3 regions of the Alteromonas sp. S015 genome follow, and region 3 is predicted to be linked to each of the others. Evidence: predicted binding sites of a transcription regulator. Region 3 holds the regulator's gene; each other region holds the start of a gene.
The links. Region 3 encodes LexA, which represses DNA repair genes until DNA is damaged. Its sites were predicted from a motif close to TACTGTATNNNNATACAGTA; they were not measured.
Positions count from the first base shown of each region.

Region 1: the regulator LexA is predicted to act here: its motif matches at 1,231-1,250, upstream of dinB (DNA polymerase IV).
Region 2: the regulator LexA is predicted to act here: its motif matches at 1,661-1,680, upstream of V7R42_RS12660 (putative DNA modification/repair radical SAM protein).

Region 1 covers NZ_JAZETO010000011.1:82,691-85,976, reverse strand. Annotated here, with positions in the region: gene V7R42_RS18520 (FG-GAP repeat domain-containing protein) at 1-989, shown strand, start outside; gene dinB (DNA polymerase IV) at 1,283-2,356, shown strand; gene V7R42_RS18510 (hypothetical protein) at 2,500-2,697, shown strand; gene V7R42_RS18505 (DUF1653 domain-containing protein) at 2,785-3,033, shown strand; gene V7R42_RS18500 (MBL fold metallo-hydrolase) at 3,097-3,286, shown strand, end outside.
Region 2 covers NZ_JAZETO010000006.1:118,832-122,117, reverse strand. Annotated here, with positions in the region: gene V7R42_RS12665 (response regulator) at 1-1,432, shown strand, start outside; gene V7R42_RS12660 (putative DNA modification/repair radical SAM protein) at 1,771-3,012, shown strand; gene V7R42_RS12655 (TIGR03915 family putative DNA repair protein) at 3,064-3,286, shown strand, end outside.
Region 3 covers NZ_JAZETO010000003.1:141,927-145,212, forward strand. Annotated here, with positions in the region: gene V7R42_RS07055 (sensor domain-containing diguanylate cyclase) at 1-752, shown strand, start outside; gene V7R42_RS07060 (hypothetical protein) at 734-1,147, opposite strand; gene lexA (transcriptional repressor LexA) at 1,388-2,014, shown strand; gene coxB (cytochrome c oxidase subunit II) at 2,596-3,286, shown strand, end outside.

The DNA of each region.
Region 1 (3,286 bases), on a different contig from region 3:
AGCTAGATAGCTTTAATGCGGCTGGGTGGGCAGATTTATATCCTGGTGACGAACGCGCCGTTTTCTTCGTACCGAGCACGGCGAGCGGCTATGACGGCTCTAAAGTTTTACTAATGGAGAACACGGGAAATTACATCACGAGTGAAGAGATTTCTTCTAACTGGGATGGCTCGCGTATTGCGGTAACTACTGATTACAACAATGACGGTGCCGGTGATTTATTTCTACCTAGTGCGCAAACCTATGATGGCGCATTCGCTGCAATGCAGTTGAATGATTTCTCTATTCAATATGAGATTACAGGGAGTTATTCGAACGATGTCTCAGTTATTAAATCATTCGACTTTAATAACGACGGTTTCGATGATGCAGTGTATGTTGATGGTCGAACGTTAAAAGCGGTCGACGTGAACAATCAAGTTATGTTGGCTACGTACACTATGCCTGAATACTTTCATGATTTTGATATTGTCGCGATGAATGGCAATGTGTATGTGGCGCTTTCTCAAGGTAATGACATCACTCAATTGCTTAAGCCAACAACATCAGGGTTTTCAATTTTGGCAAGCACTGATATTGCTTGCGCACGTCTTACCTTTGTAAATGCTGATAATGACGCTGCCGCAGAGCTAGCCTGTTACAACAATCAGAATCAATCCCTAATTATGTTTGAGGTTACTGACACTAGTTTGACCAAAATATCAGACGCTACGATAAATATGGCTATTGTGGATATGGTTGCAAATCCAGTGACGGCTACTGAGCAGACACTTCTTGTAACTTCCGCGAATGATGAAGATTACTGGGCAAATTACGGTACTTCACAACTGAGTGAAATGACGGTCGAAGGCATCCCGATCTGGAAAAGCCCATCGTTGATTGGTTCGGCTCGCAGTCACTCTCTACACGCGAGAAAATCTGCTGAAGGAAGTCTTGAAGTGATGATGGCGACGGCACGGGCAATGTATTGGTTAGGTCGGGTTGATTAAGCAACACAGCTCAGGTTAGTTTTCACATTTCTCTAGTGCGTTTTCATGATTGAGCGGTGACACACCTCTGTCGGTGGAACCGCTCTCTGTCGACAACTTTAGTAGCAGTAACGTTCTGAGGGAAAGTGACCTGCCGAAAGATGCTTCTGTTAAAATTTGCACTATGTAGAGAAAGGGAACAAGGAAGCAATCTTGTTAATAATCCCAAACAAGATAGTGTAATTAAACGCTATTGATAATATACTGTCTTTTTGTACAGTTTCGTGTGAGCACGTTAAGAACAAAGGCAGGTAATGCGAAAAATTATCCACGTCGACATGGATTGTTTTTACGCCGCAGTTGAAATGCGCGACAACCCAGCCTTGCGCGATATTCCCATTGCCATTGGCGGCAGTGCCGACCGTCGTGGCGTGATTTCTACCTGTAACTATCCCGCCCGTAAATTTGGTGTGCGCTCAGCGATGGCAACAGCCTATGCCTTAAAGCTATGTCCAAATCTTACGCTAGTGAAAGGACGCATGGATGTGTACGCCGGCGAGTCCCAAAAAATACGAAAGATTTTTGCAGATTATACCGACCTTATCGAGCCTTTATCATTAGATGAAGCCTACCTAGATGTGACCAACAGTGAGTTTTGTGGCGGCAGCGCGACCTTAATTGCCGAAGAAATACGCGAGCGTATTAAAAATGAACTCGGCCTGACCGCCTCAGCAGGGGTGGCGCCTTGTAAGTTTGTGGCAAAAGTAGCAAGCGATGAAAACAAGCCTGACGGTATTTGTGTTATCACTCCTGACAAGCTCGATGCGTTTGTGCGAGATATGCCGCTAAAGAAAATACCGGGTGTAGGCAAAGTTACCATGCAAAAGCTTCAGCGCATGGGGCTAAATACATGTAACGATGTTCGCCAGTATCCTTTTGAGCGTATTCAAAAAGAGCTGGGCAAATTTGGTAGTGTACTGTGGGAACGGGCTCATGGCATCGATGAGCGTGAACTATCGGTATCTCGTGAACGCAAGTCCATCGGCGTAGAGCGTACGTTGAGCGAAGACATCCACACCTTTGAGCAGTGCATTAACTTCTTGCCACATTTATTTGAAAAGCTTCAAGAGCGAATGGAAAATCACAAGAAGCGAACGGGTAAACCAGTGCGTATTCGCACGCAGGGCGTAAAGCTTAAGTTTAATGATTTTCAGCTGACTACCGTCGAGCATCGCAGCGCCACGCTTGATGAAGCGTATTTTCGGACACTAATGCAGGAAGCTTTCGAGCGAGCAACAGGGCGTGGCATTCGTCTTGTAGGTGTGCACATAGGGCTCGCCGCCGATCAATCTACACAACAGCTGGTTTTACCTTTTGAAGGCTACTAATCGCCAGCATTTTTTATAATGTAAGTAGTGCGTCGTATGCGCATTATGTATTCTCGAATGTTGTGATTAGACAACTTTTAGATTTTAGTGTTCTAATATGGTTTTTAGGGTGCAAAGGTTACAGCGAGAAACAGGGACGGAAAATGCAGATTAGAAAAATTTCTTTTTGGGGCGATATTACCTTTACTATTATAGCAAGCGTTGTAGTGATTGCTTGTTTCTTCAACCCTCAATTATTTGTTGAAAATGAGGCTTTGAGGATAATTGTGTTTGTAGGTGGCGGGCTACTGCCTTTGAAGTATGCTCTGAAATTAGCGAGGCATTCTAAAGAGCTAAAGTAAGTCGCTAACATACGAAGTCTACATTACACGGTCGACACAAAGTATAATGGGCACACGAAGGTTAACAATAGTCAACTCTGAGGCATCATGAAAGATACAAACCTTAAAACCCCTGGTCGATACAAGCACTACAAAGGTAATTTGTACGATGTCTACGAAATAGCCACCCATTCAGAAGATGAAAGCAAGCTAGTCGTATACCGCCCGTGTTACGGTGAAAAGGCGTTATGGGTGCGCCCTCTTGATATGTTCGTCGAGTCAGTGGAAAAAGAGGGTGAAACACTCCCTCGTTTTGCTTATGTGGGTGATATCCCTAATGACGAAAAAATGATCTAATTGTGAAATTAGGTCATAGTGTAAGAGGTCTTATTTAAACAGGCTTCTTACAAGGAAATAATAATGAAAACTGCACCTCGTTTTAGCGCCCACATTATGGCTGCGTTCATCGCTTTGAGCCCGCTGGCATATTCAACGTTAAACACTGCTAGCGCACAAGATAGATTTGCCGATGTCGAAGTTAAGGCGACCGCGATAAAAGGCTCTGTGCACATGCTAACGGGGGCTGGTGGAAACATCGGCGTTTCGGCAG
Region 2 (3,286 bases), on a different contig from region 3:
CATTGAAGAGTTGCGCATTCGCAGGCTCATCAGTCCAACTTCAGTGTTCATACTAATTAGTGCCGACAGTGCTCGGCCTGTAGTTTTAGGCAGTATTGAGCGCCGACCAGACGATTTTCTCATTAAACCCTTTTCTCAAGTACAGCTGAAGTCTCGTATTGTTCGCGCATGGCAAAAACGACAGTTTCTTCAAAAAGCGTTGAATTTTATTGAACAGGGTGAATTAAATAGTGCTATCGATCATATTGAAGCGTTACTAGACGCACCTTCCCATTATAAAGGGCACTGTGAACAGCTATTAGTGGAACTCTATTGGCGCATTGAGCAGCCACATAAAGCGTTAGATGTGCTAAGTGATTATATTGATAAACAACCGGTGCTGTGGGCACAAATAGCAATTGGAAAAACCTACTTGCTTTTAAAGGAACATGAAAAAGCGATATCAATTGCCAAAAGGACACTAAAGCGCAACCGATTCAATGCTGATGCACACGATATTCTTGCACAAGCTCATCAGGCCATGTCGGCAGGCGAGGAAGCCTTAGATTCAATAAAAGAAGCAATTAAGCTCTCCCCCTACTCTATACCCAGGCATTTTAAAGCTTGTGATATAGGTAGACAGAACGGTGATTTAGTGCTCGCGGCCAACTCAAGCCATGCGATTTGGGATTTATCTAAACGAACCGTTCATCAAACCAGTTTGCACTGGTGCGGTATTATTCGCAGCCTGTTAGACGTTGCAGAGTTTGCAGACGATAAACGGCAACGCAATAAGTTTCAACAAGAAGCATTACTTACGTTGCAACGAGGAAAGTTTGATGAGCACCTTCAAAAAATAGACCGAGATTTTGACGTAGATATTTTTGGTACAATCGTGAATGCTAGAATTAGCGCTATTGACGGTAAACTGATTGATGCTAAACGTCACCTAACTACGTCACAAACGCTTCTTAACGAAAAGTACACCGAGGTTCCTACTGCATTTATTCCTGACAGCATAAACGTTATGTACAAGTTAGGAGAATTTGATGATGCATTACAGTTAGGTGAACTTTTAACCTCAAGACAAGAGGAACTCGACCAAAACAGTTTAAACATGCTCAATGCACAGGCGTTAAACACTCGAAAGAGTTTAGCAAGTTATCAACAGTTTAACCGGGAAGGCATACAGCACTATCAAAATCAAGATTACGAGCGAGCAAAAGCCTCGTTTGCCCTAGCTCAAGGTTTTGCCCCTGTAAATACGGGCGTTGCACTCAATTTGCTTCAATGTCTTCTGCAAATTGCAATTAAGGAAGGTAAATCAGAAATGAAACTCGTCAACGAATGTAAGCGATTGTTCAAATTGATTGACGACATGACACTCAAGCAACCTTATAAAGAGAAATACACTAGCTTAAGAGAGGAGCTCTCTAAATATATAGGGTTTTAAAATTTTATCTTTTGCATTTTTCTAACCAGAGAGCTTTTTATAATGTACCTTTAGGCTCAGCTTTTCAAACCGCAATACTTCTCGATCTATTTAAACAACGACTCCAAATAATAAGCGGAACAACACCGCCTGCAACCTCTATGTGTTTATGCTAAGACGCGGTGTTTTCTCTCTATAGTTTTTTTACATTAAAATTTCGCTCCCCCCCTTTTGCAACTTCACCCTTACAACTGTATATTTATACATGCTTTAACGTAGTTTGTTACTTCCGTTTAAAAAGAATGGGGGTTCTAATGAGCTGTTTGATTGTGATTGCTTATAGGAAATTATCATCTGCGATGCATGATAGACTGATACAAAAACTCGAAATCCTGTCCGATGCAGCAAAATATGACGCTTCATGCGCAAGTGGTTCAGCAGGAAAACGTCAACCGGGTAAAACCGATAAAAGCGGTATAGGTTCTCTTACCGGTGGCTCGGGAATATGCCATAGCTTCACACCTGATGGTCGATGCGTTTCTTTGTTAAAGATTCTGATGACCAACTATTGTATTTACGATTGTCATTATTGCATCAATAGAGTATCCAGCAACGTTCAACGTGCTCGGTTTACTGTGAAGGAAACGATAGATTTAACCCTGAATTTTTATAAACGTAATTACATTGAAGGTTTGTTTTTAAGCTCAGGTATTGTTGGTTCTCCCGATATAACCATGGAAAGCATGGTTCGTATTGCGAAATCCTTAAGGCTAGACCACGGGTTTAAAGGATATATACACCTAAAAACCATTCCGAACGCGTCATCAGAATTACAAGCCGAAGCTGGCTTGTATGCAGATAGGCTCAGTATTAACGTAGAGATGCCAACTCAGTCTTCGTTAAACAGGTATGCACCTGAAAAAGATCTTAGCAATATTCACGACTCGATGAATGTGCTAAAAGACAAAATTGCAGAACATAAAGTTGATCAAACATATTCGGGAAAACGCCCTCCTCGTTTTGCACCAGGCGGCCAATCTACGCAGATGATCATTGGAGCCGATGGTTCGAACGATAAAACGATATTAGGAACAAGCGTTAAGTTATATAGCCAACAAAAGCTACGCCGAGTTTACTATTCTGCTTTTTCCCCTATTCCTGATGCTTCAGACGTTTTGCCACTTAAACCTGCGCCATTACTAAGGGAGCACCGTCTTTATCAGGCTGATTGGCTTTTGCGTTTCTATGGTTTCGGCTTGGATGAAATCTTGCAAGATGACATGTTAGACATGGACTACGACCCTAAGCTCTCATGGGCTTTGCGAAATCGTCACATATTTCCGATTGATCTCAATACAGCGGATAAGCAGCTTCTATTGCGCGTGCCCGGCCTTGGAGCGCGCACGGTACAAAAAATCTTGTCTATCAGACGCAATACAAAATTAAATTGGGTTGACCTCACAAAGATGCGCCTTCCACTCAAGAAGTTAAAGCCATTTGTCAAAGTGGGAGATTACTTCCCCGATATACATTTACTCGATAGCAATAATTTCGAACTTCAGTTTAAGGAGCCTAAACAGTTCGAGTTATTCAGCGCGTAAATGTGCTAATCGCATAGGTTGTATTAAAAGTAGTGTAAAAGCGGTATTAAAATGAAATCTATTGCAATTACTTCGGTACCTGGTTTTGATGAATGGCGAGAAGCATCTCGCGAATGCTTATCTCAACACATAGCGCCTGAAGATATTATTTGGAAAAGCGTACATACCTTACAAGAAGACCTTTTTGGTGACATGGGAGAAAACGCTGAGAAAAAAAAGGTACAACGTAACCATACTATCCCTAAACCAGTCTTAACGCTTATAAAATACGCAT
Region 3 (3,286 bases):
CCGGTGAAGTTACGATAAGTAATACTTCAGGGAGTCATCCAAACTCAAAAGGAGTGCCGAAAGGCCATCCTCGCATTAGTCGATTTTTAGGGCTGCCGATTAAGGTCAAAGATAGAGTGGTGGGCATGATTGGTTTAGCCAATAAATTTGAGCCCTACACCATTGAGGATGCAAAGTTTTTACAGCCTCTATTAGATGCACTAGCGGGGCTTTTCTATGCAGTAGAACTAGAGGATGCACGCGCAATAGCTGAAGAGAAGTTGCGAAAGCTGGCCATGACTGATTCGCTGACGGGGCTGTTTAATCGGCGAGCATTTGTTGATAAATGTCATCAGCTTTCTACACAAAGTAATAGAGTAAGCGTAGCAGTAATCGATATAGACCACTTTAAGGAAGTTAATGACACTTATGGACATGATGCAGGAGACCAAGCATTAATTTCAGTAGCCCACCTCATAGAAGAATATTATGTGGAGCCAGATATTGTTTCTCGTCTTGGGGGCGAAGAGTTTGCGATAGTGGCAATTTCCGACAACAAAAAAGACGAAGAAAGACGCTTTAACAAACTTCGAGAGGCTGTTGAAAAAACAGAAGTAAAATACAAAACAGACACGATATCCGTAACGATAAGCATCGGAGCAGTCTTTGCTGAGGACAGTTTGAACGTTGACTTTAGTGGATTGCTTTCCAAGGCCGATAAACTGCTATATACGGCGAAAAAGAATGGTCGAAATCAAGTTATTCTAGAGTGACGAGCGCTTAAGGTTGCTATCCCAGCACCAAGTTTTGCCGCTGATTCATATGCTTCTTTTGTGTGCTCTGGGAACTGTAGCGACGCACCACGGTGCCCAATTGAAAAATCTGTTCTATAAAAAGGGCCTTCACTACATTGTTGTAGTGCACTTTTCAGCTCTCCATCATCTATGTCTTCTGCGAGAAAAGAGGGGCGCGCGCCTATCTGTAAATTCGCGGCCTGTCCTGCGGGTACCTGAACAATTACAGGCACTTCAACTGTTTCAACTACGGTTACTGTGTTTTCGACAACCACCTGCTTCTCTACCTCGACCACTTCTACCGAGTCGTCATCACACGCTGGTAACAATAGAGCGCCGACAAATATTGGGAATATTTTTTTAGTTAATATCATAAATTTTGCATTGTAATTAATGAATTAAGGTTTACCTGTAGGGTAATTAACATCAGCCCAAAATTACGCTAAGCGTTGTGCATGTCGGTTTCGTGATAATGGTGTTACGAATTTGCTACATTCCTAATCAAAAATAAAGCGTGTCAAAACCACCCAACGCTTCTCTCTCAAGGTTTACTACTTGTTATTTGTTTTTAGGTGTATATACTTACAGGAACTGTATGAACAGACAGGTCTTTTATGCGCCCACTCACAGCTCGACAAACTGAAGTTTTAGAACTTATCAAAACAACCATGCAAGAAACGGGAATGCCGCCTACTCGCGCAGAAATTGCGCGTCAGCTTGGTTTTCGCTCTGCCAATGCTGCAGAAGAACATTTGAAAGCATTGGCGCGTAAAGGCGTAATTGAAATTTTGCCGGGTACCTCACGGGGTATTAAACTGAATATCCCCCTTGATAACGACATTCCAGAAGAAGAAGGTCTGCCGTTAATTGGACGTGTAGCAGCGGGTGAGCCAATTTTGGCACAGGAGCACGTAGAGTCGCACTATAAGGTTGACCCTGCTCTGTTCCAACCTCAAGCTGACTTCTTGCTGCGTGTTAACGGCATGAGTATGAAAGATATTGGTATTTTAGATGGTGATCTTCTTGCTGTGCATCGGACCACAGATGTGCACAATGGCCAAGTCGTTGTGGCGCGCGTGGACGAAGACGTTACGGTAAAGCGTTTAGAGAAACGCGGTCGCGAAGTATTACTTCATGCCGAAAACGAAGAATTTGCACCTATAAGGGTTGACCTTGCCAACGAGCCTTTTGCTATTGAAGGTATAGCAGTCGGTGTTATAAGAAACGCAGACTGGATGTAAGGTTTTAGCTACTTCAACGAAAAGCGGCACACTAGCCGCTTTTTTTATGCCTTTTGTTCCTATATTTCTGTCGGTTTTATTAAGTTAGGGTCGCTTATTGAGTTTTCTAACCTTGAAACACAGAATAAACACTACGTGACATATCAAGGTTATTCTGGCTGTGAATGAACGACTGTATACGCATTTATTATTTTAAGGTTTGTTTGAAAATAATTATTGCTAGCGTGTTAGTCGTTGATTTTACATTCAAATGAGTGCGCGTAATTCCTAGCGTGTTGTTCAAAATGTGCGTTTGATTTTACCCATTCCCAACATGTGTCTCACTCCACATCTATTCAAAACGTAACGTATGGCTGCCATATGAAATGATTAAAAATTGAACGCTTCGTTAAATTTTTAACAGAAAAGACTAGACGGCACGGCATTATTGCGCAATTCTTATACAAAGATTAACAAAATAATAACAATGACCCTAAATTTGTTTTACAAGTTGAAGTGGTGGGTCAATCGTTCGCAAACCATTTGGTAGGACATCGCGCAAACTTATCAGCGTTTTGGCCTAGCCATTACGGAGGTGCTGAGTGAAACAATTAACGACCGTCTTCGCAAAATGGTGTTTGAGTATACCATTTTTGCTAATTTCTCCTTTGCTTTTCGCGCAAGAAGCCAGTGAAGAAGCTTCTTCACTTAACTTAAGACGCGGTGCTACTGACATCAGTGGGCAGGTTTACGATCTTCATATGCTGATGTTCTTTATATGCGTTGGCATCGCCGTTGTAGTATTTGGGGTTATGTTCGCCTCAATGTATTTGCACAGAAAGTCTCGCGGCGCGAAGCCAGCCAATTTTCACGAGAACGTGAAAGTAGAAATTGCTTGGACCGTTATTCCTTTTCTTATCCTTATCTTTATGGCTGTGCCAGCAGCGAACACCCTTATCGCGATGGAAGATACGTCTGAGCCTGACATGACTGTGTTAGTCACGGGCTCTCAGTGGAAATGGCACTATAAGTATATGGATAGCGACGTAGAGTTTTATTCTTTGCTCGCCACTCAACGCGAGCAAATTGAGAACAAATTCCAAAAAACAGACAACTACTTACTGGAAGTTGACCGCCCATTAGTCATTCCTACAGGTAAAAAAGTACGTTTTCTTATTACCTCTGACGACGTTATCCACTCTTGGTGGGTTCCTGACTTTGCCGTGAAAAAAGATGCGAACCCCGGTTTTATTAACGAGTCTTGGGCCAAGGTGAATGAACCTGGTATTTATC